One region of the Agarivorans sp. 1_MG-2023 genome, then DNA from elsewhere that is predicted to be linked to it. Evidence: predicted binding sites of a transcription regulator. Region 1 holds the regulator's gene; each other region holds the start of a gene.
What was found. Region 1 encodes sigma-54, which starts transcription at its own class of promoters, with help from an activator protein. Its sites were predicted from a motif close to GTTGGCACGNNNNTNGNNT; they were not measured.
Positions count from the first base shown of each region.

Region 1 (10,222 bases):
ACCCCAACTCGTCTATGGCCAAGCTTGCCAACTACCATTTATGTATCTCAGTACCTCGTGAAGCCTGCCCATTAGGGTTAGCGCCTACCGCAAGCTCTACAGCAACCTTGGTAATGGGCGACGCGTTGGCGGTAGCACTATTAGAAGCCCGTGGGTTTACTGCCGATGATTTTGCGCTATCTCATCCTGGCGGCACTTTAGGTAAAAAATTATTGTTAAGTGTGAGTGACTTAATGCTAAGCGGGGAACAAATCCCTCTAGTAACAGTCGAACAAACTATTCGTGAAGCATTGTTCGAAATTACTGCCAAAGGTTTAGGTATGGTGGGAATTGTTGATGCTAAGCAGCAATTGGTGGGTATTTTTACCGACGGCGACTTACGTCGAATACTTGATCAACGCATCGATATACATGACACACCAATTGGCCAAGTAATGACTAAAAACCCCAAAGTCATTGAAGACTCTTGGTTAGCCTTTGACGCCTTAAAGCTGATGAAAGCCAAATCAATTAACGGCTTGTTTGTATTAAACCAACAGACCGTAGTGGGGGCCTTTAACATGCATACCCTGCTGCAGGCTGGAGTATATTAATGACGATTAACACGCCTTATGGCTCGGTAAGCTCGCAAAACTTTACCCGTGCTAAAAACATCAAATTGCTTATTTGCGATGTTGATGGAGTGTTTTCCGATGGCCGGATTTACCTTGGCAACGATGGTGAAGAGCTAAAAGCCTTTCATACTCACGATGGCTTTGGCATTAAAGCCTTGTTAAACATTGGTGTAGAAGTGGCCATTATTACCGGCCGCCAATCTACTATCGTAGAAAAACGCATGCAGGCTTTAGGTGTAAGCCGCATTTACCAAGGCCAACAAAACAAGATGGTGGCCTACCAACAAATGCTCGAACAACTCAACCTGTCAGCTGACAAAGTGGCATACATTGGCGACGATGTGGTTGATACACCGGTAATGCGCGCGTGTGGCTTAGGTGTTGCAGTACATGACGCCCACCCGCTGTGTAAACAAGATGCTAACTTAGTTACCATTACCCCAGGTGGTTTTGGCGCAGTACGCGAGCTTTGTGATCTGATACTGCAAGCCAAAGATCAGCTAGAATATGCTCAAGGTATGAGTGTATGAATCGCGTTACGCTGTTTTTTGCGAGCCTGTTCGTTCTCGCCTTGGTGTTGTGGCAATTAAGCCCCTCAGATCCTAAACAACAAAGCGCTCAACGCGAAGCCAGCAAGCCCAACTTTGTTGCAGAGAAACTCTATAGCGTCAGCTTTGGCGAAAACGGCAGCCCACGTTACCGTATCTACGCCGAACAAATGGAGTTTTTTGAACAACTTAAGCACACAGAATTTACTCAACCAAAGATTTTGGTTTACCCAGATCCTCGTCAACCTGTATGGCAAATTGTGGCTGATCACGCTACAGTACAGCAGCAACAAACTGTCACCTTAAATGACAATGTAGTGATTAAAAACTTAAGTCGTGGCGAGTATGTTCGCGACATAATTACCGAAAGTTTGGAAATCGATCTGCAAAGCGAAACCATGAGCAGCGATCAACCTGTTACCGTGTATGGCCCATCGTACGAACTGTATGGTGTTGGCATGGACGGTGATCTAGCTAACGAAATAGTGACTTTATTAGATGATATCGAAGCGGTTTACCACAACCCACAAGAGTAAGTTAGCGCTAGCGGCTAGCTTGTTTATGCTTTCTTGGGGTTCTCAAGCACTTGAAGACGACTTCAACAAACAAATTATTGTTGATGCCGACCGCCAGCAGGTCAACATCAAAGAAAACCGCGTCACTTTCTACAATAATGTAGTGGTGACTCAAGGTTCAATAAAAATGCACGCCGAAGAACTCAGCGTAATAGGTAGTGAAGAAAAAGGCAGCGAGGTGATGATCGCCAAAGGCGAACCGGCAACTTTTTACCAACTACTAGACAGCGGCAAGCCGATTGAAGCAGAGGCCAACGAGGTGCGTTACGATTTAAAAACGCAGACCCTCACCTTAACCAACAATGCTCAGCTCAAGCAAGAAGAGAGCTTAGTAAAAGGCCAAATGATTAAATACAGCATTAATAAACAAGAGATGGTTGCTCAAGGCGATGAAAATAATCGCGTAACCACTATCTTCCTGCCTCAGCAATTAGAAGAACTCTCCCCCGAGGACAATGAGTAATCATGAGTACCTTAATCGCTGAGAACCTTGCCAAAAGCTACAAAGGTCGCAAGGTAGTAAAGAACGTCAGTTTAAATGTAGAAACCGGGAAAATTGTTGGTTTACTAGGGCCAAACGGCGCCGGTAAAACCACTACCTTCTACATGGTGGTTGGTCTAGTGCCGCGAGACCAAGGCCGAATACTTATCGATGACGATGATCTGTCTAGCACCGCTATGCATACTCGTGCACGAAAAGGCATTGGTTATCTCCCGCAAGAGGCCTCTATCTTTCGCCGTTTATCGGTAGAAAAAAATATTCTGGCGGTATTAGAAACCCGTAAGGATTTGGACAAAGAGCAGCAGATTGGCGCATTGGACGATTTGCTAGAAGAGTTTCACATTGGCCATATTCGCAAAAATCTTGGTATGAGCCTGTCAGGCGGAGAGCGTCGCCGGGTAGAAATTGCCCGCGCCTTAGCCGCAGCCCCTAAGTTTATTTTGCTTGACGAACCCTTCGCTGGGGTAGATCCTATTTCCGTTATTGATATTAAAAAAATCATTGAACACCTGCGTGATCGCGGTCTAGGTGTATTAATTACCGACCACAATGTAAGGGAAACTCTCGATGTTTGTGAGCATGCCTATATCGTTAGTCAGGGTGAATTGATAGCCTCAGGTAAGCCACAAGAAATACTTGAAAACGAGCACGTGAAACGAGTTTATCTCGGTGAACAATTCAAGCTATAGTTAAAGTGCAGCTTAGAAAATAATATAAAAAGAAGGGATAGCGGTAGTTAATGAAAGCATCTTTGCAGTTGCGTCTTGGTCAGCAGTTAACCATGACCCCCCAGTTACAACAGGCCATACGCTTACTCCAGCTTTCAACCCTGGATTTACAGCAAGAAATTCAAGAGGCTCTGGAAAGTAACCCTCTGCTTGAGGCGGATGAGTCACATTCGAATGATAGTGACGCAACAGACGCTAAGTCAGCCAATGAAAAATCTACAGAAGCCGAATCTAGCGCCGACGTAGACAGCAGCCAAATGGAAGCTGGCGATGCCATTAACCAAGAAACTGTTTCTGATGACCTGCCCGTAGACTCCACTTGGGACGATATTTATAGCGCCAGTTCCGCGCCAGCTAGCTCATCGAGCGGCAGTAGCGGTGGTGACGACAATGATATGTTATTCCAAGGCGAAACCGTTGATTCCTTACAAGATCACATGCTGTGGCAAATGCGCCTTACTCCTTTCAGCGAAGTAGACCAAGCCATTGCTTTAGCCATTATTGATGCAGTAGATGAATCAGGTTACCTCACACAAGATTGTGAACAGTTATTAGATGGCCTCAATTCTAGTGACAATAACGACTTAGATGTAGAGCTTGACGAAATTGAAGCAGTACTAAAACGGATTCAGCATTTCGACCCCGTAGGCATTGCCGCGCGCTCGCTACAAGAATGCTTGTTAATTCAATTAAGTCGTTTTTCCCCAGAAACACCATGGCTAAATGAAGCCAAAGATGTGGTGTCTAACCATATCGATGTATTAGCCAATCGAGATTTTCGCTTATTGGCTCGAAAGACCAAATTAAAAGAAGACCAGCTGCGCGAAGTGATGCGTTTGATTCACACCTTAGAGCCACGCCCGGGTAACGCTGTTGAGCCAAACCAAGCCCAATACGTTATTCCCGATGTTTCCGTAGTGAAGCGTCAAGGTCGCTGGGTGGTAGAGCTAAACCCCGATGCGATGCCGAAGCTAAGAGTAAACTCTCACTATGCATCCTTAAGTAAAACGTCTAATGCCACCGATACTCAGTTTATCCGTAGCCACTTACAAGAAGCCAAGTGGTTTATTAAGAGTATTGAAAGCCGCAACGAAACCTTACTCAAAGTCTCTAACTGTATCGTTCACCACCAACAAGCCTTCTTCGAATACGGTGAAGAAGCAATGAAGCCAATGGTGCTGAACGATGTAGCCGAAGCAGTAGAAATGCACGAATCAACAATTTCGCGAGTGACAACTCAAAAATTCATGCATACACCTCGCGGCATTTTCGAACTTAAATATTTCTTCTCTAGCCATGTGGCTACCGATGGCGGCGGTGAATGTTCATCTACCGCTATTCGTGCATTAATTAAGAAACTGGTTGCTGCCGAAAATACCAGTAAACCTCTCAGCGATAGTAAGATTGCTGATATTTTGGCAGATCAGGGGATCAAGGTGGCAAGGCGTACGATTGCAAAATATCGTGAGTCTTTAGCGATACCACCTTCTAACCAACGTAAGAGCCTACTTTAAGGCCAATCAAGGGGACTATATTTATGCAAATTAATCTTACCGGACACCACGTTGATATTACTGAGTCTTTAAAAGAATATGTCCATAACAAGTTTGCCAAGCTCACTCGACGATTTGACCAGATAAACAATGTTCATGTCATCCTCAACGTCGAGAAGCTCAATCAAATCGCAGAAGCCACCTTACATTTAAATGGCGGTGAATTATTCGCTACCGCTGAACATTCAGATATGTATGCCGCCATTGATGGCCTCATCGACAAACTTGACCGCCAAGTTATCAAACATAAAGAAAAACTTAACAAACATTAGTCACCTCCATGCAAATAGATAAAGTACTAAGCTTGGATTGCACTCAAAGTGCAGTCCAATGCTCTTCAAAAAAACGCGCCTTAGAAATCATTAGTGAACTAGCCGCTGGTCAACTGGATACGACAGCTCAATGTATATTTGAGAGTTTGTTGAATAGAGAAAAAATGGGCAGCACCGGTATCGGGCAAGGCGTGGCAATACCTCATGGCCGCATTGATAAACAGCATCAAACAACCGCTGTTTTTTTACGTTGTGATCCTCCAATTGCTTTTGACGCCATTGACAATAAACCTGTTGATTTGGTTTTTGCCTTACTGGTACCAGAAGATCAGTGTAAACAACACCTCAACACCTTATCTCAAGTAGCTGAAAAACTTAACGATAAGCAAGTATGCAAACAACTTCGTTGTGCACAAAGTGATGACGAATTATACGACATCATGGTAGCCTAATACTCTAATCACCGTTAGGGATAGTCATGGAACTCATTATCGTGAGTGGGCGTTCTGGTTCAGGAAAAACCGTCGCCTTGAGAGTACTAGAAGATCTGGGCTACTATTGTGTAGACAACCTCCCGGTTGTGTTATGGCAATCTCTTATCGATAACTTAAAAAATACTTACTCTAAAGTAGCAATAAGTATCGATATTCGAAACCTTCCAGACGAACCTTCGCCGATAGGCCAAATTATTCGCAACGCCGGCCCTGATGTGAATCTGTTAAGCATTTTTTTAGATGCTAAAGACGAGGCGCTGATCCGCCGTTACAGCGAAACTCGGCGAGTTCACCCGCTGAGTCAAACCAATTTGTCTCTGGCTGAAGCGATTGAATCGGAAACCGAGCTGCTGGCACCGTTATCTCGAAATGCTGATTTACGCATCGATACTTCACGCTTATCAGTGCATGAGCTAAGTGGCTTAATTCGCTCTAGAGTAACTGGCGATCAGCAACAACAGTTAATTTTAGTGTTTGAATCATTTGGCTTTAAAAACGGCGTGCCTAATGATGCTGACTATATGTTTGATGCTAGATTTCTGCCTAACCCTCATTGGCAAGAAGAGTTGCGGCCACTGACAGGCTTAGATAAACCTGTTCAAGAGTATTTATCTGCACAAGCTTTGGTCAATCAATACATTGAGCAAATTCGTGATTTACTACAATCTTGGTTACCGCATTTGGAAGCCAATAACCGCGCTTACCTAACCATTGCCATTGGTTGCACTGGTGGCCAACACCGCAGTGTTTACGTAGCAGAAAAATTAGCTGAACACTTTAGTGCCCAGCGTAAAGTACAACGTCGCCATCGCACTTTGGAACACCGTCTTGAAGCTCACTAGGCAAGTTATCGTTAAAAACAAGCTGGGGTTGCATGCTCGCCCAGCGACAAAACTGGTAGAGCTGGCCCAGAAATTTGATGCTGAACTAACCATTATCGATGGCGAGAAAACCGCCTCTGCCGCCAGTGTAATGGGCTTGTTGGTGTTAGCCAGCGCTCAAGGAAATACCTTAACCATTATTTCCGAAGGGGACGATGCCACTGCCGCTTTAGATGCCGTTCAAGCGTTAATAGAAGCGAATTTCGACGAAGAATAAACCAAAGCGCAATAAACACACGCTACACTTAGCAAGCGCCGCTTAAACAAACAATAATAGGGAATGCTTATGCCGGAAGAGATGGAGTTAAACCCTAATCAGCACAAACGCTTACAGGAGCTTAACCAAGCTCTAGACAGCGGTATGTTTGTGCATGTTAGGCGCATGCTTCATCAAATGCCGGCCTGTGACGTAGCCTTACTGCTAGAATCTAGCCCCCCAGCAGGGCGGAAAGTGTTATGGCAACTCACCGATCCTGAACAACACGGCGAAATTCTCGAAGAACTTAACGAAGACGTAATGGAAGGCGTGCTGCAATTAATGGCGCCAGAGACGCTTGCCGCAGCCACCGAAGGCATGGACACCGATGACATCGCTTACGTGCTGCGTAGCCTGCCTGATAGTGTTTATCAAGAAGTATTAGAACAGATGGACGGGCAAGATCGCCATCGTGTAGAAGCCGCCTTAGCCTACCCTGAAGATACTGCCGGCAGTATCATGAACACTGATACCATCACCATTCGTGCCGACGTCACCATTGATGTGGTATTACGCTACTTACGGGTGCGCGGTGAATTACCCGAAGCCACTGACGCCCTGTATGTGGTGGACGAGGATGATTCACTACTCGGCGATATCCCCTTATCGACCCTGCTTACCGTTAACCCAAATGTTAACGTTCGCGACGTGATGGACAGTAAGGCAGAGACTATTCCGGTAGCGATGGATGAAGACGATGTAGCGGCATTATTTGAACGCCACGACTGGATATCTGCTCCTGTCGTCGATGAACAAGGCCACTTATTGGGCCGAGTAACCATTGATGATGTGGTTGATATTATTCGAGAAAATGCCGAGCACAGCATGATGGGCATGGCCGGCATGGATGATGACGAAGATACCTTTGCGCCAGTAATAAAAAGTACTCAACGTAGAACCTTTTGGCTGGCAATAAACTTATGCGCAGCGTTAATCGCAGCCTCTATCAGTAACATGTTTGAGTCTACCTTGGAACAATTAGCCACCTTGGCAATTTTAATGACGATTGTCCCTAGTATGGGAGGCATTGCCGGTAATCAAACACTTGCCTTGGTAATCCGTGGCTTAGCTGTGGGGCATATTGGGGAAGGTAACTCACGCTGGCTCATCGGCAAAGAAGCAGCTATTGGCATGCTCAATGGTATGATTTGGGCCACGGTGATTGCGCTAGTGGTAACCTTTTGGAAAGGGGATTGGACACTGGGAGTGATCATTGCAGGCGCGATGTTTGTAAATATGTCATTAGCCGGGCTTGCTGGCGTCACTATTCCTCTGCTAATGAAGAAATTTAACATCGACCCAGCATTAGCTGGCGGTATGGCTTTAACCACCATTACAGATGTAATGGGCTTATTCTCTTTCTTAGGAATGGCCACCTTAATACTGGCTTAAACACAGCTAGAGGCCAGAAACGAGAACAGAGCTAGAGCAAGCAATTCAGCTTCTTTGTGGCTCTAGCCCAATCCAATTGTCTTTAGCTACCTGCAATCTTCATTGAAGAAATCAATATCGAGCCCGTTTGAATAGCACTCTCTTTATCGAAATCATCAGCAATAGCGACAACATTCGCAAACATTTCAGGCAAAGTACTGGCCACGGTGATTTCATGTACTGGAAAAGCAATTTCACCATTTTCTACCCAGTATCCAGCAGCGCCGCGAGAATAGTCTCCAGTTACCGTATTTACCCCTTGGCCCATCATTTCGGTTACCAATAAGCCGGTCCCCATTTGCTTTAACAGCTCAGCCCTATTTACACCGCTGTTTTTCACAAGCCAATTATGAATACCGCCCGCATGCCCTGTACTTTGCATACCCAACTTACGGCCCGCATAAGTCGTTAATAGATAAGACTCCAAAACACCGTCGGCAATAATGTGTTTAACTTTAGGTGCTACACCTTCGCTGTCAAAAGGCGTACTGGATAAGCCCTTTTTAACAAATGGGTCTTCGTAAATAGACAACCAACTCGGGAACAATTTTTTACCCAAACTATCGAGTAAAAATGACGAACGACGATATAAATTACCGCCACTAATCGCTCCAATTAAATGGCCAAACAAGCTACCCGCCACCTCTTGATCAAATACTACAGGTACTTCACAAGTCGAAATTTTGCGACTACCTAAACGACCTAGGGTTTTACTGGTCGCTTGAGCAGCAATCTCTTCAATACTGTCGAGGTCAGAGAAGTCACGCGCTACGCTGTAGGCGTAATCACGTTGCATATCTTTTTCACCGGCGATCAACATACAACTAATACTATGACGACTGGTCGGGTAACCGCCAACAAAACCGTGGCTATTCCCAAATACTTTAACCCCGTAGTGGCTATTAATGTTCGCCCCATCACTGGCTTTAATTTTAGGGTTAGCCAACGCTAATCCCTCACACTTTTTGGCAAGCTCAATAAAACGGTCTGGTTCTAGTGGGTGTGGGTGGAATAAATCTAAATCAGGAATATCAGTAGCGAGTAGCTCTTTGTCAGCAATTCCGGCAGCTTTATCTGCCGAAGTAAATTTAGAAATATCGTAAGCCGCTTTCACTGCATTCTTAATCGCTTCAGGGCTTAAATCTGAGGTTGAAGCACTGCCCTTACAGTTAGCCGTATAAACCGCGATCCCCAAGGCACCATCGTGATTAAACTCCAGCGTTTCCACTTCTTGATCACGAGTAGCCACGCAAATTCCGGTTTGCTTAGAAATCGACACTTCCGATTCGTCGGCTCCTAGTTGTTTGGCTTCTTGAATGGCAAACTCTACAGCCTGTTTTAATTGGCTTAACTCTTGGCTAACTTGTTTTTCAGGGCTCATTGTTATTCTTCATCTCCATGCATTTCCCTAGCATAACAAAACTCATCGAGCGACCATATGCAAGAACTGGTAAGATATGAAAAAAAGTACCATGAGAGTTAAAAATGAAGAAAGAACAGCCCATTGATGATGACGATTGGATCAGTAAATCCGAAATCAAGCGAGAAGCAGACCGGCTGAAAAAACTAGGTGCCGATTTGGTTGGATTAACCAATCCGCAGCTAGCCACTATTGAGATGAGTCCAACCTTACGCGAAGCCATTGCGCTAGCTAAACGTTTGAAAGACAAACGCGAAGCCTCACGCCGCCATATGAACTACATTGGCAAAGTGATGCGTACTGAAAATGAAGAGCAAATTAATGCTGGCTTAGACAAGATCCGTAATAAACATATTTATCAGGCTCAAGCACAACTTGCGTTAGATAAACAACGTGATCTCTTAATTGCCGAAGGCGATTCAGCGATTAATAACTTGGTAGCTGAGAACCCTAACTTTGAGCGCCAAAAGCTTCGCCAATTAGTCCGCCAAGCAAAAAAAGAATTAGAGCAAGAAAAGCCAGACAAAGCCCATCAAGAACTGGCTAAATACCTAAAAGAACATCATTAAAAAAGGGGCTTAACGCCCCTTTTTATTATGCTGTACCACCTACAGTAAGCTCATCCAGCTTCAAGCTAGGCTGTCCTACTCCTACCGGTACACTTTGACCTTCTTTACCACATACACCAACACCTTGGTCTAGCGCAAGGTCATTGCCAACCATCGACACTTGCTGCATCGCTTCTGGTCCGCTACCAATTAAGGTGGCGCCTTTAATTGGCGCGGTAATTTTGCCGTCTTCGATGAGGTAAGCTTCTGAGGCAGAAAATACAAATTTACCTGATGTAATATCTACTTGGCCACCACCAAAGTTGGGCGCATAAATACCTCGTTTAACCGAAGCAATAAGCTCTTCGGGTTCACTTTCACCAGGCAACATATAAGTATT
Region 1 is NZ_JAUOSJ010000008.1:172,328-182,549, forward strand. Features, by position in the region: gene Q4592_RS13560 (KpsF/GutQ family sugar-phosphate isomerase) at 1-593, shown strand, start outside; gene kdsC (3-deoxy-manno-octulosonate-8-phosphatase KdsC) at 593-1,144, shown strand; gene lptC (LPS export ABC transporter periplasmic protein LptC) at 1,141-1,698, shown strand; gene lptA (lipopolysaccharide transport periplasmic protein LptA) at 1,724-2,200, shown strand; gene lptB (LPS export ABC transporter ATP-binding protein) at 2,203-2,928, shown strand; gene Q4592_RS13585 (RNA polymerase factor sigma-54) at 2,979-4,481, shown strand; gene hpf (ribosome hibernation promoting factor) at 4,505-4,792, shown strand; gene ptsN (PTS IIA-like nitrogen regulatory protein PtsN) at 4,801-5,244, shown strand; gene rapZ (RNase adapter RapZ) at 5,271-6,128, shown strand; gene Q4592_RS13605 (HPr family phosphocarrier protein) at 6,094-6,384, shown strand; gene mgtE (magnesium transporter) at 6,454-7,815, shown strand; gene pmbA (metalloprotease PmbA) at 7,898-9,235, opposite strand; gene yjgA (ribosome biogenesis factor YjgA) at 9,340-9,843, shown strand; gene tldD (metalloprotease TldD) at 9,869-10,222, opposite strand, start outside.

Region 2 (10,222 bases), on a different contig from region 1:
TAACTCCCAGCCAGGCTTGGTAGTGGAGCTTAACGGACTAGGTCAAAGCCATAATCTGTTTTACCCATTTCACTGGTATCAAGATCTAGCTTGGCCAGCACCTCGTTGACTAAGGTCGTCAACATGTACATACCGCCTTCGTAACCTAATGTTGTGTTGCGGTGTAAATGGTGGCGATCGAAAATCGGAAAGCCTAAGCGAATTAACGGCACTTCAAACTCTTCACCTTTTGCTTTGGTGTCGCGCTGAATAAACTTGCCGTAAGAGTTACCAATCATAAAGTCTGGTTTGTTGGTGAACATCAATGAACGGAAATGCCACAAGTCTTTACCAACGTGGATCTCAGCATTGGCAGTAGATGGCGATTGCGCAATCAGAGCTTCCATCTTCTTGCGCCAGCGCTTGGCCGCGTTGTTACACAAAATGTGTTTAACTTCACAGCCTAGTTCTTGTAGGAACTTGGTTAAGCCCATCAAGTAATCAGGATCGCCATAGATAGAGAAGCTCACACCGTGTAACCAGGTATGGGAATCAGTCATCATGTCGACTAAACGGCCACGCTCGGTGGCTAATGATTCCGGAATTTCTTTGCCAGTAAGCTCAGATATTTTGATCAATAGCTCGTCTGTCCAATCTAAGCCCATTGGGATGTTGGTGGCTGGCACTTCATGTTTCCAAGTCCCTTCAACAAACTTTTTAGTTTTAACCAGCTGATCAGGTTGTAACAGTAAAGTGGTTATAGCGTTAGGCGCATCTTCTAGCTCGGATAGTGGTGTGCCACCCGCATACATCCGATATTCTCCATCGGCTGGGGTATCTAATACTTCTGATGGATCAGACAACAAACTGTAATCAACACCCATTTGCTGCATCATTTTGTGAATAACGCGGTAGTTACCCAAGTAGGTTTCAAAACCCGGTACCAAGTTAATTTTACCGTTACTGCCGACTTTCTTATCGTCCATGCTTTTTGCCGTGAAATACTTAGCAAAACCCTCAAACATGCCGTCCCATCCTGTGACATGACTGCCAACAAAGCTAGGTGTATGCGCAAACGGAGTGGGTAGTTCTTCAGGTATGTAGCCTTCTTTTTTGGCGTTACCAATAAAAGCATTTAAGTCATCACCAATCACTTCGGCCATACAGGTTGTGGATACAGCAATCACTTCAGGCTTGTACAACGCCAAAGAGTTTTGCAAGCCGTCAAACATGTTTTTCTGGCCACCAAACACTGCTGCATCTTCGGTCATAGAATCAGACACACATGCAACAGGTTCTTTAAAATGGCGGTTAAAATACGTGCGGAAGTAAGCCACACAACCTTGAGAACCATGCACATAAGGCAATGTTTTCTCAAAACCTAAAGCACATAACACAGAGCCTAAAGGTTGGCAGGCCTTGGCTGGGTCCACGGTTAGGGTTTTACGCGAAAAGTTTAGATCTTGATATTCTTGAGTGGTGGTCCACTCAAACACCTCTTTCACCTTTTCGTCGCTTGCCCCCTCTTCATGATCGCTACGCTTGCGCGCCATCATGTCTTTATATTCTGGCTGTTCGAACAAGGGGTAGCCAGGTTTGATATCGTCTACTTGTTGACTCATTTTCTCTCTCCTTTCGCGCCACTCATCTGTGAACTACGAATTGAGTTAATGTGTAAAGCGCTAGTGCACTCATCCTGATCTTGCCTAGCACTTAAGCCGCAGCTTTGGCACTTTTCCATGGTGGTGTTAGTTTGTCCCAACATGGGTTGTTTAAGGTCATATCCATATCGCGGGCAAAAATCGCAAAGCCATCAAAGCCGTGGTAAGGACCTGAGTAATCCCAGCTGTGCATTTGACGGAAAGGAATGCCCATCTTTTGGAAGATGTACTTCTCTTTAACTCCAGCACCAATCAAGTCAGGTTTAAGCTTTTCAGCAAAGGCTTCTAGCTCGTAACCAGTCACGTCATCATAAATAAGCGTGGCATCTTTCACTTCTGGTACGGTTTTGCTGTAGTCGTCGTTATGGCCAAACTCATAACCGGCTCCCACAATCTCCATGCCTAAGTCTTCGTAGGCTCCAATAACGTGACGCGGGCGTAAACCACCTACGTATAACATTACTTTTTTGCCTTCTAAGCGTGGGCGGTACTTGTCGATAACCGCTTGCCATTGTGCTTTGTAGCCAGCAATCACTTCTTCCGCTTTGGCTTGAATTTTTTCATCAAACTTGGCAGCAATAGCGCGTAGCGACTCTTCACACTTGGTTGGGCCGAACAAGTTGTACTCCATCCATGGCACACCATATTTCTCTTCCATGTGACGACAGATGTAGTTCATTGAACGGTAGCAGTGCACTAGGTTTAGTTTTACTGAAGGAGTGTTTTCAAGCTCAGGCAAAGTACCATCACCCGACCATTGGGCAACAACACGTAGGCCAATTTCATCAAGTAAAATACGTGACGACCAAGCATCACCGCCGATGTTGTAGTCACCTATAATGGCGACGTCGTAATCAGTAGTTGCGACTTCTTTGCCTTCCGATTTATCCAATACGTAATCACGTAAGGTATCGTTAGCAATGTGGTGGCCCAGTGATTGACTCACCCCACGGAAACCCTCACAACGCACTGGCACAATGGTTTTGCCAATTTCTGCGCCCTTGGTTTTAGCCACAGCTTCAATATCGTCACCGATAAGGCCAACTGGACATTCAGATTGAATCGACAAACCTTTAGCCAGCGGAAATAGCATTTCTACTTCGTCAACCATGGTCGCTAGCTTTTTATCGCCACCAAACACGATGTCACGCTCTTGGAAATCAGAAGTGAAGTTCATGGTGCCAAAGCTATTCACACCCGTGTAACCGGTGTAATAGTTACGACGCCCAGCGCGTGAGTATTGACCACAGCCAACTGGACCATGAGAGATATGTACCATATCTTTAATTGGTCCCCACACCACCCCTTTAGAGCCTGCGTAAGCACAACCACGCGCGGTCATTACACCGGGCAATGATTTACGGTTAGCGGTAATACAGCTGCCGGCTTCGCCGTCATTAGCACCTAAGTGCTTTTTGCGATCGGCTTTGGCTTTCTCTGGATAGACTTCTAGCACTTCATCGATCAGCGCTTGAGTCTCTGCTTTTTTATCTGACATTGCTGCCTCCTATAGCATTGTTATATTCACTAAGATGAGTGATTAAGCCGTTGCTTCTTCAGCTGTTTGACCAATGATTGATTCGTCTTCTTCATCCATGATGCCGAATTCCATCAATAGTTCTTCAAGCTCGTCCATCGTTACTGGTGTAGGAACAACAAACAGTTGGTTTTCAATGATTTTGTTGGCTAACGTGCGGTATTCGTTGGCTTGGTTACACTTAGGGTTATATTCAATTACCGTCATACGACGGATTTCAGCTTGTTGTACTACGTTGTCACGTGGTACGAAGTGGATCATTTGGGTACCGATTTTGGCGGCTAGTGCTTCAATAAGCTCATCTTCTCGGTCACATTTACGCGAGTTACATATAAGACCTGCTAAACGCACACTACCCGTAGCAGCATACTTACAAATACCTTTTGAAATGTTGTTAGCGGCGTACATCGCCATCATTTCACCAGATACAACAATGTAGATTTCTTGCGCTTTGTTTTCGCGAATAGGCATGGCAAAACCACCACACACAACGTCACCAAGTACATCGTAAAATACAAAGTCTAAGTCTTCTTCGTATGCGCCCTCTTCTTCTAAGAAGTTAATGGCAGTAATAACACCACGACCAGCACAACCAACACCTGGCTCTGGGCCACCAGACTCAACACAGCGAACACCGCCATAGCCCACTTTAAGTACATCTTCTAATTCGATGTCTTCCACTGAGCCAGCTTCTGCAGCCATTTCCATGATGGTGTTTTGCGCTTTTGCATGTAAGATTAAGCGCGTTGAATCCGCCTTAGGATCACAACCAATAATCATTACTTTTTTGCCCGCTTCCGCTAAAGCTCCAACCAAGTTTTGAGTAGTGGTAGATTTACCAATACCGCCTTTTCCGTAAATTGCACATTGACGAATAGCCATAATATTTCTTCCTATTAGCTTGATTAACGGTTCCCGTAGTAGCTATTGCGAATACTGTTCCAAGCCTTCAGAAAAAATATAAAGCACTGTAATATATGAATTTAATGTGTTTTCGAGTGTATTTAAACAATTGAACTAGCTGACAATCGCTCGAGCAAATGTCGCGTTTGTAGCAAAGGTGACTAGCGTATTGGAGGGATGGTTCGGTAATTTAGATGGTGTAGCACATGAGCTAAAACTAATTTTATGACCTATTAACACAAGCAATTAGCAGCACTTAATGTCTATTAAGGAATAATTCTTAGTAGCTCATCAAGCCGGATTAAATGGTGCAAACAAGGAAATGACTAAAAATTAATAAAAATAGTAAGAATGAAATCTATATAAATTCAAAGCGACTAAATAATGCTTTTAGGAGATTTGAGCAAATATCCGCCTTTTAAACGCCTATACAGCCCCTTTAAAGAGTGTTTGTTGCTGCCTGGTTTTCGGCTAAACCGCAGTATATAGCGACTTTCTTAAGTAAATAGTTTACTAATTACTCATTAGTAAAAATTTTGTGCTAAACATTATGTTAGACAGATATTGTTTACAGTAAGGGCTAAAGGATGAAGCCAGTTGTCTACGTAGATATACAAGGACAAATTTGGAAAGTGATGGCCGATGGTCAGTGGGTGAAAGTAACGCCTTCTGAAATAGTCGACACCAGTGTTCCGTTAGTAAAAAACGTCATTAATGAGTTAGCTAAAAATCCGCTATTGGAAACAACTGCTGAAGATAGCGAGACCGCAGCTCCTCCCCTCTATTCTCCAAACACCACTAACAATAGTACCAACCCATCTAGTCAAGGCGCTTCATTTGTGGTTAGGGTGCAACCAACCTTAGATGAGACACTTCCAGAAGCGGGTTTTACTACCCAGAATAGTGATTTAAGTATTAGCGCCACTGAAAACCAAGGGGCTCAGGCCGATGCTATCCCCCCCTTGAGTAACGATGCCGTTATAACAGTAAATATTATTGACGGTGGTGATGGCTACGAAAACCAATTTGAAGTGCCCTCGGTAGTAATACAAGGAAACACCATTGATGTTGAAGATGGCCGTGTGGTGGTTATCACCCTTACTGACGCTAGCGGACAAACCATTACCGTAAATGCAGTGGTCGACAACAACAGCTATCAATACCAAGGCTTAGATATTCAGCTGTTGAGTGAGGGTAAGATAGATGTAAACGCCAGCGTAACGGATTACTTTGGTCAATTTGTAGAGGCTAGCGATTCAACAATTAAAGATGTAGTGGCCACTATAGAAGCTGAAATAGATGGCCAAGGAGATCTTTATGTTAACCAGTATGAGCAATCCTCCACCCCTTTGCATGGTGACATAGTTGGCATAGAAAACGGACAAACCGTATTTGTGCAAATTACCGACCTTGCTGGTAACCAGCTTAATTTCACTACGGCGGTAGCTAACAACCAATGGCAAATTGCCAATAACGATTTATCTGGTCTACAAGATGGTGAGCTAAGCATTACCGCAAATGCTATAGATATTGCAGGTAATCCAGCAACAGCAACATCTACAATTACAAAAGATACCCAAGCGAGTATAGAAGCCCACATTGATGGCTTAGGCGACAACTACATAAACGCTGTGGAAATTACCACCACAAAGCTATTTGGTGACGTAGCGAATATTGAGAACGGTCAAAGCATTAGCGTCAGCGTAAATGATGGCAATGGCAGACAGCTTAACTTTGAAACCACCGTTAGCAACAATAGCTGGCAAATCAACAATGTAGATTTAAGTTCACTGGCCGAAGGGACACTAAGCATTACCGCTAATACACTAGATATTGCCGGTAACATTGCTACTGCAAACTCAAGTATTGTTAAAGACACCCTAGCGGAAATAAATGCAAATGTTGATGGCCAGGGTGACAACTATATAAACGCAGCAGAAGCACCCTCTACCCGTTTGTTTGGTGAGTTAAACAATGTTGAGGAAGGACAGGTAGTCACAGTCGTGGTTACCGATAGTAATGGTGATCAGTTAACGCTAGAAACTCAGGTCATTAATGGTGCCTGGGAACTAGCAAGCACAGACTTATCAAGCTTGCTTGATGGCCAACTCACGCTAGAAGCTTCAACCACAGACATTGCAGGTAATATTACCAACGCCAATTCAAGCATTGTTAAAGACACTCAAGCGACCATAAGCGCACGATTTGAAGGCAATGGAGACAATGCCATCAATCAATCTGAAGTAGGCTCAACCTTATTAGAAGGATGCTTAATTGACGTAGAAGATGGTCAAACCGTGTTCATTAGTGTTACTGACTCACTCGGGGGAAGCCTTAGTTTTGAAGTGCAATCATTAAACAATCAATGGCAAACCACCGAAAACTTGGCCAGTTTAGCCGATGGCCAATTGAACTTAACCGTACACACCACCGATGTAGCAGGTAACCCAACAACAGCCACCAGCGTAATCACCTTAGATACTGGTATTCCTACCATTGATATCGATACCTTAGATGGCTTTAACGTTGCACAATTTAAAGCTGGCACTCTCACTAGCCTACAAGGAACCACCACCGGCGTTGAACAAGGCCAGCTAGTGAGTATTCAAATAAGCGACGGAACCCTAAGCATTGAAGCACTAGCCAGCGTAGATAACAATGGTAATTGGGTGACCAACAACATAGATACCAGTAGCTTACAAAAGCTAGAACCTTGGACACTCAACACCTCAGTAAATGATGTGGCAGGCAATAACGCACAAGATGCATTACCTTTGTTAAACGAACCTGACCCTCATATTTTACTCGAAACAGACCTATACCAAACGGGCGTATTGGTAACCAACTCCAACGTAAACATTTACGATGCGCAAGCGATTAGTTTTGCAGAGAACCAGCCTGAACTGGCAGGTGTTGAATCAGAAGGCAGCGCGGTTGCCTTAATTGTCTCGGCAGACAATAAAACCCTAGAAGCGCGCACTGTTGATACCAACGAACTGGTATTTAAGTTTACTGTTCTGGCAAATAACTCTATTCAGACCTTAGTTTACCGCGCCCTAGACAACGACTTAAATACTGATGAATCATTTTTAACACCGATCATTTCAGCCACTCAGTATGATTCTGATGGAACCAGCGAAACCGTACTTACCCCCTTAGTGATTGCGCTTAAAGACTCCGTTCCTCAAGTGCATAACGACTTTGCTCAGGTTATTGAAGGTGAATCGGTTTTTGGTAATGTAACTGATAATGACTTTAGCCTAGACGGTGACTTAAACGTCACTCAAGTCACCGTTGACGGAGTGACTAAAGACGTGGGGACAATTCCTGCTGTCTTTGATACTGACCAAGGGCGTTTATTTGTTGATAACAGCGGATACTGGTTTTTTAATGCCAACCGAAATTTAAACCACCAGCAAGATCAAGAGTTACGGTTTGAGTATCAAGTCACCGATAGCTCAGGTGATACAGGCAACGCTTTTAACAACATAGTAATTAGTGATGGTGCCGCCGGTCATTTTGTTGATGATTTGGCTGTTAGCACCGAAGGTAATTTAGATAACTCACCTAACAGCTTTACTGAAACCTTTACGATAAAACCTGGGAGCGATAATCCAGACCCAGAAAGCCTCGCCTTCAGCGAAGCCACGCTAGTAGACTTACAATCGCTATTTCTAACCAGCAGCACGCATTTAACATCCCTTGATTACTCCTTAAGTGACGACGGTAAAACCATTAGCGCAGAAGTGCCTTTTATTGGCTTGGTATTTACTTTGAGTCTGACCAGCCTTGCAAATGGTGATGAGCTTATTGGAACAACCACCTTAACCATGTTTAATAGCATTAACCAGTTAAACAGCAGCGACTTAACCTTTCTAAAGCTCACTATATTGTCTAGCGACTTAGACGGTAGTGACAATGCACCAGGTATTGTTGAGTGGGGGCTCTCAGACGGTAATGATCCTCAGCTTAACAATAACCAAGCAGTGATGCTTAATGAAGCCGATTTAATTGCGGGTGAAGTTAGCGCCACAGGTAGTGTTGATTTGGTTGTGGGTAGTGATGCTATTGCTGCAGTCGCTTTTGATGAGCAACAACCAGCCCTTAGTAGCGGTGGCGAGCCTTTATCTTATGCTGTTTCTCCCTTCGGCAACACGTTAACTGCATATACCAACGACATAAACGACCCCGTATTTACCATTAGTATTCTTGACACTTTTAACGGTGAAACAAGCGAAACACTTGATTATGAGTTCACCTTATTTAAAGGCATAGACCAAAACAATGGCTCTCAGTTTCCAATAACACTAAACGTGCGTGATACAGACAATGATTCACAAAGCGTAAATTTAGACATTACGATAAACGATAGTAGCGATATTTCTATCGCGGTAATGGATATGCAACTAAGTGAGTCGCCGCGAGATCCAAGCACTCCTGTTGACGTATTTAGCACTGCCACTAGCTCAGTATCATTAGTCTCTAATCAAGATCCTATCGATCAACTGGCGCTAGATATAACCAATGGCGACCCAGTTTTAGATTCCAATAACAATCCTTTAAGTCAGAATGGCCAAGCACTTACTTGGCGCGACAACGCAGATGGCAGTTATGACGCCATACTAAGCACTAACGAAGTTGTATTCACAGTGAGCTTACCTGAAGACATAAACATAGCTGCTGACAGTGCTGCCGATGTAGACTTAACAATCAATCTCTATAGCCAAGTCGATCACTTACCCACCTCCCAAGAACAAAGCTTAACTATTGCTCTTCCAATAAAAGCCAGTGATTCCGATGGCACTTCGCAAACGGCCACATCGTTAGTAACTATTTTTGATGGTAGAGATCCGAGCATTAGCGCTGTAGGCCAAATAGAAGTAGAAGAAGCCGATTTAGCAGGTGGTAATCACCCTAATGGAGTGTCTAGTGTTGACCCAGTAATAAGCATAAAACAAGGCAGTGATGATATTGCTGAGTTGCGAATAGACACCGCGGCATTTAACGCCCTAGGGCTTGAATCTAGCGGTAGCCCCATAAGCTTAACAGCAGCCAATAGTGATGGTTGGTACATAGCCAGTAATGGCTTAGCGGAAGATATATTTCAAATTAGAATCAACCTAGATGGCAGTACCGAGTTTGTGCTTTTAGCCCCCCTCGACCACCCAGATGGGCTTGATGATAATCTACTTTCTTTAGATTTTAGCGTGACCGCCATTGACGCCGATGGCGATACTAGCTCGCCAGTTAATATAGCAGTGGCAGTAACCGACGATGTACCGCAAAGCGAAACTAGGTCCTTAGATTTAGTGGAGGGAGAAAACTTTACCACTCAGTTACTCAATGAAACTGTCAGTGGCGCTGATGGCGCAACGCTCATCAGCTTCAATTACATGGGCACTGATTACAACATACCTGCCAACGGTTCAGAAACAGTCCTATTATATAATCCAAATCTATTAACTGAGGTTTATGGCGAGCTGACTATTCATGCTAACGGCCAGTTAGAACTCACGACTGAGAGTGATGTAACCGAGGACCCTGCGTTAGTCGATTCCATTACCTATGTAGTCGAAGATTTTGATGGTGACCAAGTCACCAGTAGCGCCACTTTGAATTTGGGAGATTCTCCTGGGGTGATTAGAACCGAAGACGTGCAAACCACCGAAGACAATGAGGTTACTCTGTCTATTGAGGTTAGACCTGGTGATACTGATCAAAACGAAACTGTCACTAACATACTCATCGACGAAGCTTCACTAAATGGCGGAAGCTTATGGTTAGGCAACGTCCAACTCATTGCCAGTGGCGGTGTATTTACCATCACTGATTTAGAGATTGTTGATGGTAACGCCAAACCGAATGGGATTTTAACCTACCAGCCAGCAGAAAATGAGTCAGACACCACCAGTGCAGTAGATATTCTAGTGAGCGCCACTATCGATACGGCTACTGGAAACAGAACCATTAATGCTGACATTGCGGTATCTGTTTTGCCGGTAGCGGATACTCCGGTTTGGGACGGTGCTTCACAAACCATCTACAACATGGTGGAAGATGATGGTTCTGTGCAAACTTTAGACATTACCGCAAACTTGGTTGATCAAGTAGATGGCTCTGAATCATTAAGCTATCAATTTGC
Region 2 is NZ_JAUOSJ010000001.1:407,326-417,547, reverse strand. Features, by position in the region: gene nifK (nitrogenase molybdenum-iron protein subunit beta) at 30-1,601, opposite strand; gene nifD (nitrogenase molybdenum-iron protein alpha chain) at 1,693-3,138, opposite strand; gene nifH (nitrogenase iron protein) at 3,181-4,059, opposite strand; gene Q4592_RS01555 (hypothetical protein) at 4,668-10,222, shown strand, end outside.
Region 2: the regulator sigma-54 is predicted to act here: its motif matches at 4,105-4,123, upstream of nifH (nitrogenase iron protein).

Region 3 (10,222 bases), on a different contig from region 1:
AGAAAACGTAGAGCCGGGCAAACTGTTAAAACTTATACCGCTGCCGAGATAGATAAACTGGCGGCAGAAGTGAAAATATTTACTGATGGCGGCTGTGAGCCTAACCCGGGTAAAGCGGGATCGGGCATTGCTTTGTATCGAAACAATAAAGTGGCTGAGCTGTGGTACGGTTTATACAACCCTATGGGTACCAATAATACTGCTGAGCTAAATGCCTTAAACCAAGCGTTAATTATGGCCAAACAAGAATTGGCCAATGGTAACCGAGTGGCTATTTTATGTGATTCTAAATATTCGATTCAGTGCGTCACCCAATGGGCGGCAGGCTGGAAGAAGAAGGGGTGGATAAAAGCTTCTGGTGAAATTAAGAACTTAGCACTTATTCAAGAAATGTTTGAACGCCACCAAGAGCTAAAAGACAAGATTCAGGTGTTACATGTTAATGGTCACGTGGGGGTTGAAGGGAATGAGTTGGCCGACCGTATGTCAATTCATGCTATCGCCGAGAAAGACCCGCAGTTTTGTGCTTACCCTCAGCCAATTGATTTAAAAGCTATTTTAGCTTTGCGCGCGGGGTGATGTAATGGAAAACACGCAAGCAAAATCGCTCAGCGAGCAACGTTTAGTCAGTCTTTCTGATGTGGCTAACTTGGCGCATTTTCGTATTCAGCAAGATTTTAAAGATATTGACCCGGTGATTGGCATAAGCCGTAACATGCGAAAAAGTGGCGTGCCAGCAGATATTATGACCATTGATTGCTTAAAATCAGGCAAGCGAATTATTGTGGTCTTGCATGACCAAGATCCCGAGCAAGTGTCTTATCAGTTCTCGTATAAAGACCAAGACCCTGCTGGTGAGTTTTTAAGTTTGGCTAACGCAGATTTGTCTGAAGCGGTTTTTTATGAATGGATAAAAACTTACTTCACTCCTGCTAATGAGTGAGTGATACATGAGAGCTTAAAGGCCAGAGCGAACAACGGTTCACTCTGGCTTTTTTATGTCTTTAATTTACCTAATCTGTTAACCGTTTCAGCACTGGTACACGAGAAAGTAAGATAAAATCTAACAGTAGTACGCTAAGCAAACTGAGGCCTGCTAGAGGGAACATGAGCGATACAGCAATCATTACTAGGCTGGCAGATTTCCACAATGGCAGGTTTTGTGGCAGCGGTGGCGCAGCAAGATTCAGTGCTCCTTTGGGCCTACGTAACCACCACATCACCACCCCCGATACCGCAATAAAAATAAAGGCTACACATAGTAAAGTGTTGGCAATAACATTTGCTAGTCCCATATCACCTTGGTGAAGCGCAATGCCTGCAGCCATAAATTTAGCCATTAGGCTGTAGTCTGGCCAGGCGGCTTCAGCCAGAACTTCACCGCTGTATTGGTCTATATGGGTGGTTCTATCTTGGGTGGCGTCGCTAATATCACCACTCATGGTATTGGCCGAAACGGTAAAAACACCTGTCTCAGAGCTAGGAAAGTTAACTCTGAATCGGCTAAACCCATTGGCTAAAGCAAAGTTTACCACCTGATCGATATTCAATGATTTAGCTGCATGTAGCGTATTGAGCTGCGCCTTCGAGTTGGGCATTGGGGTTTGCTCTAAGTTCCAAGCTACCTCTTTGCTTTGGCTGTGGTTCATGCTGCTGTGGTCTACTTCAGATAGCGGTACATTGTCCCACTTTTCTGCAGGAAAACTGTTCCACGGTTGTACGAATTTGCCGCCCCAAATACCGGCCCAAGATAAGCCAGACACCAAAAATAGCAGCAAAAATAAACCTGTAATAACACCGATGTTGGCATGTAAATCACGCCACAATAGCCTTTTCCCGCTATTGAAACGAATTATTAGAAAGCCCGCTTTACTGGCTTTGTCTCTTGGCCACCAAAGATATAAACCGGTGATTAGCAATACAATGCTTAGGCTGGCAGCTATTTCAATTAGCCTGTCTCCTGTATCACCAATGAGTAAAGTGCCATGAATATCGTTAGCTAGGCTGTACCAGCTTTCATCTCGATTTATTTCGCCTAATACCTCTGCGGTATAGGGATTAACGGTGATAAATAAAGCCGCATCACTTTGGTTGGAAATGGCAAAACGGCTGGCTTTATCTGCGGCCGGTGGAGTGAGGTATTGTTTTACTTCTGCATTGGGATATTGCGCTGTTACTGCAGCCAATTGTACCGAAGGGGCCAGCGGTGTTGTTTGAGGTTCTATATTTATAATTTGCGAGTATTCAGCTTGTTCAATGGCATCGTCGTAAAGCATGACTAACCCAGTTAGCGATAGCATAATTAGAAATGGCACCACAAATAGGCCGGCGTAAAAATGCCAGCGCCAGGCCACAAAATAAAATAACTTTGGGTTTTTAGTTGTTGTTTTTAGCGGTGTTTCAGTCTGTATAGCAGGTTTGCTTAACATGACATTTATCCTTTACATAGCAGCTAAATAGCCTGCTTACACCTTCGATTTGTTATAAACAAAGGCGCAAATACACACTATTCAGATTACTTATTAGTGACTAAATTGGTTTAGAAAAAAGTATCAGTAAAGAATGTTGTGGGAGGTGAGCGTGGGCTTTGCACTAGGTAACGTGTATTACTGGTTTCCAGCCAATAGCTTGGGGTAATGGCCACTAAAGCAAGCAGTTGATACAGCGAATGGGTAAACGTCGAATGACCAACAGTGCTGAACTGACTTAAAGAACAATGATTGCCTTTTGAGGAATGCGGTGAGTTGTCGCTGGCACCTTCTACTTGAACCAGTTTAAAGCCACCTAAAGTACAAATAGACTGCCAAACGCCAGCACTAGAGCTGTGGGCGTTAATCACTGGCATAAGGGTAATCAACAGCCAACTGCATAACCAGGCTGATAGTACCCAATGTTTAATATTTGTGCGTTTTATGTTGGCTCATCCCTGAGATGTAGCAAATTCAGTACTTGCTGAAATACCACTGTTAACTTAGTTGGTGATCTTATTTAACATTTGTTTATTTGCAAGCAGATGTCGCAATAAAATTGTCAAAAAGGTGAATAGAAGTCACTAAGGGGCAAGCAGCAAGAGTATGGCTGTGGTGTGCAAGAAAGCCGAGCAACGTAAATGTAGGCCTATATTGCAGAGCTTTAGTTGGTAAAGCAGGTTTGCTAACACATTCAAGAAGGCTCAAATTCGGGATGTTTCGCACCAATCGAGTGCAGGGTTTATCTCAGACTGTTTTTTTGAGGGGGTTTTAGCACCAATATCTGCTTTTTCTACTCCTTAAGTAATAGGTTTTTTAGCGCTTTTTGTTGGTTCATCTCTTGCTATGTATTCCTTATAAAACGCGGGCGAAGAGCATCGACTCGCGAATGAATACGGTGAGGAGTATACAGCGTGTCTCAACAGCAATCTCAACAATGGATTAAAACCACCTGCCCATATTGTGGTACCGGGTGTGGCGTAGAAGCGAAAGTAGCGAGTAACGGAACGGTTGAAGTGAGAGGCGACCAAGCCCACCCTGCAAACAGTGGTTTGCTTTGTTCAAAAGGCTCGGCTTTAGGCGAAACAGTGATTAAAGAAGGGCGCTTGCAAAGCGCTTACATTAAAGGTCATAAAGAGTCCCTAGATAAGGCGCTAAGTTATGTGGCCTCTCGCCTAAGCCAAACTCTTGCCGAACATGGTCCTGAATCTGTGGCCTTTTATGTATCCGGTCAATTGTTAACCGAAGACTACTATGTTGCCAATAAGCTAATTAAAGGCTTTATCGGTAGCTCAAATATCGATTCTAACTCGCGTTTATGTATGTCTTCAGCGGTGGCTGGCCACAAACGTGCTTTTGGTGAAGACATTGTTCCTGGAAGTTATGAAGACTTAGAACATGCTGAACTAGTGACCTTAGTGGGGTCTAACCTTGCTTGGTGTCATCCCATCGTTTATCAGCGTTTAAAGCGCGCTAAGCAAGCAAATCCCAACTTAAAGGTGGTGGTGATCGATCCGCGTCGTACCGACAGTTGTGACATTGCCGATTTACATCTTCCCTTAAATGGCGGCACCGATGTCGCTTTGTTTAATGGTTTGCTCGCATATTTGAGTGAGCACGGAAAACTGGACGCCGAATACATTGGCCAGTTTACCGAGGGTTTTGAAAGCGCAGTGGCGAGTGCCGTAGAAGATGCAGGTGATTTACCCGCGCTAGCCAAAACGTGCGGTGTTGAGCCCGAAGCTCTGCTGCGTTTTTTCCAGTTGTTTGCCGACAACCAACGCTGTGTAACGGTATTTAGCCAAGGGGTGAATCAAAGTAGCCAAGGCGTAGATAAAGTTAACGCGATTATTAACAACCACTTAGCAACCGGAAAAATAGGCAAGTTGGGTGCTAGTGCATTCTCTATTACGGGCCAGCCTAATGCCATGGGAGGGCGCGAAGTTGGAGCGCTATCTAATTTATTAGCAGGGCATTTAGATTATGTGCCAGAGCATTTGGCGGCGTTATCGCAGTTTTGGAAAACCGATACTCTTAGCCAAAAGCCAGGTCATAAAGCGATAGACCTCTTTGAAAAAGTGGGCAGTGGTGAGATTAAAGCAATATGGATTATGGGGACTAACCCAGCAGTAAGCTTGCCTGAATCGACAAAGGTGAGAGAAGCCTTACTCAATTGTCCCTTAGTTGTCGTGTCAGATTGTATTGCTGAAACAGATACCACCCGTTACGCCGATGTTCTTTTACCTGCAGCAGGTTGGGGGGAGCGTGATGGCACGGTAACCAATTCTGAGCGAATGATTTCTCGCCAGCGTGCGTTTGTTAAAGCTGAGGGTGATACTAAGCCCGATTGGTATTTGCTGAGCCAAGTGGCTAAAAAAATGGGCTTTGCTCAAGCCTTTGATTTCCAAAGTTCTGCTGACATTTTTAGTGAGCATGCAGCCTTATCGGGGGTATTAGCCGATGACAGTAAACGAAAATTCAATATCAGTGGTTTGAGTGGTAAAGATCAACAGGCCTTTGATGAAATAGAGCCACAACGTTGGCCTATTACCGCTGACAAAAAAGCCGCTAATCTTAGTTTATTTAGCGACGGCCGCTTCTCGACCGCTTCTGGCAAAGCGCAACTTATTGCGGTAACTAACCAAACTACTCAGCAGCCATTGAGCCAAGCGTTCCCGCTGGTACTCAATACCGGTCGTGTGCGCGACCAATGGCATACCATGACACGCACAGGTTTGGCGCCGCAGTTAAGCAGTCACGCTTCAGAACCGTTGTTAGAGGTTCACCCACAAGATGCTGCTAACCAAGGTTTATGTGATGGTGACGTAGTGAGCCTAACCAGCCAAGTAGGGGCGCTTAAAGTACGTTTAAGTATTAGTGAAGGGCAAAAACCTAGGCACTTATTCATGCCTATTCATTGGAACGCACAATACTCCAGTGATGGCTTAGTTAGCCAAGTGGTTGATAGCTCAGTTGACCCCATTTCTGGTCAGCCCGAGTCGAAACATACGCCCGTAAAATTAAGCTCGTGGGACTATGTCAGTGAAGCGGTATTACTAACGGCAACTCCATTAACAAAGCAGCAATGCCAAGATTTACCCGTAGACTATTGGGTAAAACAAGGCTTGGGCGATGGGTATTTATACCGTATTGCCGATACTAGCCAAGCGGTGGAGTTAGCCAGTAAATTGAAGCAGTTTTTGCTCATCAATAGCAAGCTGCAAAGCCTCGACTTTGCTGATACCGAGCAACAACGTTACCGTTCAGCCTTAGTGATTGAAGGTGAGCTGTTCTCAAGTTTTAGTGTTACTGCCAAAGGCCAGCTAAATGCCAGTTCTTGGTTAGAATCATTACTACAACAACCTATGTCGGACAATATTCGCCGAGGCGTATTAGCGGGCACTAGCCCAGCTCCTGATTTGGGTAAAATAGTTTGTTCTTGTCATCAAGTGCGTGAGCAAACTATTGCCAATGTGATTACCGAACATGCTTGCGAGAGCGCCGACCAGGTGGGTAGCCATTGCAAGGCGGGTACTAATTGTGGATCATGTGTCCCAGAAATCAAACGTATGATAAAAACAGTTACCGTGGAGTAGCGACTAAGCTATTCATAAATAAGCGCAAATTGTCGCTACGGTTTGCGCTTATTTTTTGCGATAGCTTTTTCTCAACACTTCAAGGATGAGGGTATTGGACAATATTAGTCACAAGGTTGTGAGTATCAAATCGGCGATAAAAGCCGAAGACCGTCCGCTGTTAAATCCGCACCATTACTATCCGCATTTTCAGCCGATTGTGTTTTTGCCTACCGGTAAAATTGCCGGCTACGAAGCGCTAGCCAGAACACATAATAAAAATGGCAAGGTAGTGAGTGCCGGTGAGATTTTTATTAACAGCCAGTATTCCTTGAGTAATCGCCGAGATCTTGACCGCTCCATTCGAAAAAATGCCTTAGAGCAATTTGCTAACTCGGTGCAGGATGGTTTCCTCACCATTAACATTGTGCCCGACTGGGTTGATATGCTGAGTAGCAAACTGTGCACCCCCACCATTTCAATGATAGATGAAATAGGTATTGACCCTGCTCGCGTAGTGATAGAAATTACTGAAGCTAGCGGTAACGTGGATAATTTAAAGCGAGTAGTGAAGGCTTATCATCAAGCGGGCTTGAAAGTGGCCATTGATGACTTTGGTGCCGGTGCGTCACAGTTAGATCGTATTATTGCTTTAGAACCAGACATTATTAAATTAGACATGCGTTTGTTTAAAAATGCCACTCGAGGAGGCTTGCCTGCCGACGTGGTATTGTCGGTTTCTGATTTGGCGCAGCGCGCTGGATGTGAGCTAATTTGTGAAGGCGTAGAAACTGAGCAAGAGTTTCACTTTGGCGTAGAGTGTGGCGCTAAATACATGCAAGGTTGGTTGTTCCACAAAGCTGATCTTAATTTTCTAGCCCCGGATCTTAGCCAAGACAAAGTAAAAGACTTACTCGGGAGTTATTTAGACCGAAAGAGTCTGAAAACGCTGGAAACCGTTAGGCACAATGCCGAAGTAAAAACCAGTGTGCTAGCCTTGAAACACTCCCTGCAACAATTGCAATCTACGGTAAGCTTAGCTGCACAATTGATGCAAGCAGGCATCCTTAGATACTTTCTTTGTAAAACCGACGGCACCCAAATTTCGCCTAACTTCGATGTCAATCAGCAAGGCATTACTGAAGATGAGCAATTTGTGGGTTTTAATTGGAGCTTCAGGCCTTACTTTCATGCTTTGGTGGCGTTGGATGCGGTAAAACCTCAGCAGTTAATATTGTCGAAGATTTACCGAGACTCAAGCAGCCATATAATGTGTAAAACCTTTAGCACTTACTTAAGTAATGACGTGGTGCTGTTGGTGGACTGTAAGGTCGAAGACGACACTTTATTTGTTGAATAAACAGCACTAGCAAACCGAATGGTTTGCTAGTGCTGAATAATCTATTTTAGCATTTCACAAGCAACGAGTATTACCCCGCCCTTAGATACGGTGAAACGGCGGCGGTCTTCTTCTTCGTTGTAACCAATCACAGTGCCGTCTGGCACTTCGCAGTCTTCAGCAATAATTGCTTTGCGAATTTTGCAGTTTTTACCAATGCTACAACCATTGAGTGCGATCACTTGGTCAAGTTCGGTATGTTCTTCCACTCGCACGTCTAGCGAGAGCAATGAACGATTTACCTTAGCTCCAGAAACAATGGTACCCGCCGATAATAGCGAATCTGTAGCGTAGCCACGACGGTCGTCTTCGTTAAATACAAACTTTGCACCCGGACGCTGTTTTTGATCGGTGATGATTGGCCAGTCGCGGTCGTATAAATCAAGCTCTGGATCAGGGTCGACTAAATCCATATTTGCAGCAAAGTATTCGTCGATATCACCTACATCACGCCAGTAAGCGGTGCGGCCTGGGTGGCCTTTATCTGCAAATACATAACCATAAACTTTACGGTTCTTAATCATGTTTGGAATAACGTTGTGACCAAAATCATGAGAGTAGCCAGGGGTTAGCAAGCCCTGACGCAGTTCATCGTCTAATACGTCCATGTTGAAGATATAAACGCCCATAGACACTAGCGCCAGTTCAGGATTGTGAGGGTCTGATTTGGGATTTTCAGGCTTTTCCTCAAAATCAACAATTTGTCCTTCGCTATCTAAACCCATTACGCCAAATGAAGAAGCTTGAGAAAGTGGCTTGCGAATACAGGCTACCGTTACATCTGCGCCGTTTTCAGCATGAAAGTTAATCATGCGTGAGTAGTCCATTTTGTAGATATGGTCGCCACCTAGAATCAATACTCGGTCATAGTGCTCATGGTCAATAATGTCGAGGTTTTGATATACCGCATCGGCGGTGCCGCGATACCAGTTTTCGCCGGTACGCTGCTGAGCAGGAATAATGGATACGCGCTCATTAAGTGCAGGATTGAGAATTTGCCAACCAGATTGAAGATGCATGATCAAGTCGTGAGCCATATATTGAGTGAGTACTCCAATATTTCGTACTCCCGAGTTGATGCAGTTAGATAAGGTGAAATCAATAATGCGGTACTTGCCGCCAAAAGATACAGCTGGCTTGGCAACTTTGTTGGTGAGTTCTTTTAAACGAGTGCCTTTACCTCCAGCAAGAACCAAAGCAACAGAACGTCGAACTAAGCGGTTACTAGAAGTATGGGAATAGCGGTTTTCGGACATATCGAAAATTTCCTCATGGGCGTGATTGAATTACTATGATAGCGTTTTCATGCTGAATGTAACTGTCATTTATGACAGTTTTGACCCTTTTCTTTTATTAGTTAACTAAATTAAAGATGATATTTCTATAAAGTGATCTGATACATGTCTTTAAGCCTTAATAACACAGACGGTGTTGCTAGTTTAAGCTTGTGTGATTAATAAACTGTTAATTTTTTGTTATGCGCAATAAGGCTGAAAATTAGCAAGTAAACTGTAAAAAATAAGCGCTTTTTTTTAATTGTAATACCAAAGCGATATTTTCACTGGTTTAGCCAGTTTAGCTATTGCTATCGCTCACTCGGAGTCTTTAACTCGCTGATCATTGAGTCGCTTTAAACCAAGATTAAACTGGTCGCGTAACGCAGCTTGATGAAAACCTAATAAGCGAGGCGAGGGTTCAAAAATAGTATGAAAGCTAACCTTTTTAACGGGTTTTTTTTGCTTTAATCGTTGCTTGTTTAAGTAAGAGAATATGCGTTTATCCATAATGATTACATCAACTTGACCGCGATATAAACGTTCTAGTTGAGCATGTTGATTAGCTACTTCTGTATAGGACTTAGCGTGGGAAACAGCGTTAGCATATTGCTCACCTAAGTACTTTTTCGCATTTTGAAAAGCCAGTAGTTTGTACTTAGTGAGCTGACTAATCTGTTGTAAATCTACATCTTGCTTACTCAGGCTAATTGCTACGTTGTGATAAAAGATGACGGGGTCGGAGAGAAAACTATGTTGAACAGTATTGGGGGCATTAACAATGGCATCAACCGCTTGTTGTTTAAGCATCTTTTCGGCGCGAATATTTGAGGTGAAAATAACCTGATCGACCTGATGTCCGACTAACTCAAAAGCCTGCTTGATGATGTCTAGCTGAATGCCTGATTGGCTATTTTTAATGATGTAAGGTGGGATCGACTTGCTAGTGGCGAGAGTAATCGTTTTAGCTTGTAAAGTGCCACTCAGTAGGCCGCTGCTGAGAATGAACGCTAAGGTGAGAATGATATTGAGTGGCAACATAGCAAATCCAAAAAACGATCCCTTCTCAAGTATGGCAGAAAGGATGGTTTTTTCATTTGACTCTGTGTGTCGCAGAACCTCTTAGGCTAAAGCGGGTGACTCTTGTTTTTTAGTCGAGAGCAGCTGCTTCCAGTGAATCACGCGCAAAGGCAGCTCTGGAGATGCCTCGGTATAGTCAACCAAGCCGAGTAATTCACTCATTGGCACTGGCTTTTTACCTTTTAAAAATACTCCGCGCACCAGTATGCTGGCATATAAGGTTTTATTGGCAATAAAGCGATGTTCAAAATACCAATATTTCTCATCCCAACCTAATAATTTGCTATGAAGTTCAATTTTGCTCATGGGTTTAATTGGGCGAATATAGGTGACCGATTGCGCGTTGACCACGCCTAGCCAACGTTTTTGTAGGGCGACTGATCCCAATTTGGTTTTGAGCATCATGTCGATGCGACCTAAGTCCCC
Region 3 is NZ_JAUOSJ010000003.1:250,289-260,510, forward strand. Features, by position in the region: gene Q4592_RS05485 (ribonuclease H family protein) at 1-579, shown strand, start outside; gene Q4592_RS05490 (hypothetical protein) at 584-943, shown strand; gene Q4592_RS05495 (PepSY domain-containing protein) at 1,014-2,429, opposite strand; gene Q4592_RS05500 (hypothetical protein) at 2,540-2,857, opposite strand; gene Q4592_RS05505 (nitrate reductase) at 3,383-6,064, shown strand; gene Q4592_RS05510 (EAL domain-containing protein) at 6,159-7,403, shown strand; gene glgC (glucose-1-phosphate adenylyltransferase) at 7,445-8,698, opposite strand; gene Q4592_RS05520 (transporter substrate-binding domain-containing protein) at 9,035-9,757, opposite strand; gene Q4592_RS05525 (acyl-CoA thioesterase) at 9,839-10,222, opposite strand, start outside.
Region 3: the regulator sigma-54 is predicted to act here: its motif matches at 3,297-3,315, upstream of Q4592_RS05505 (nitrate reductase).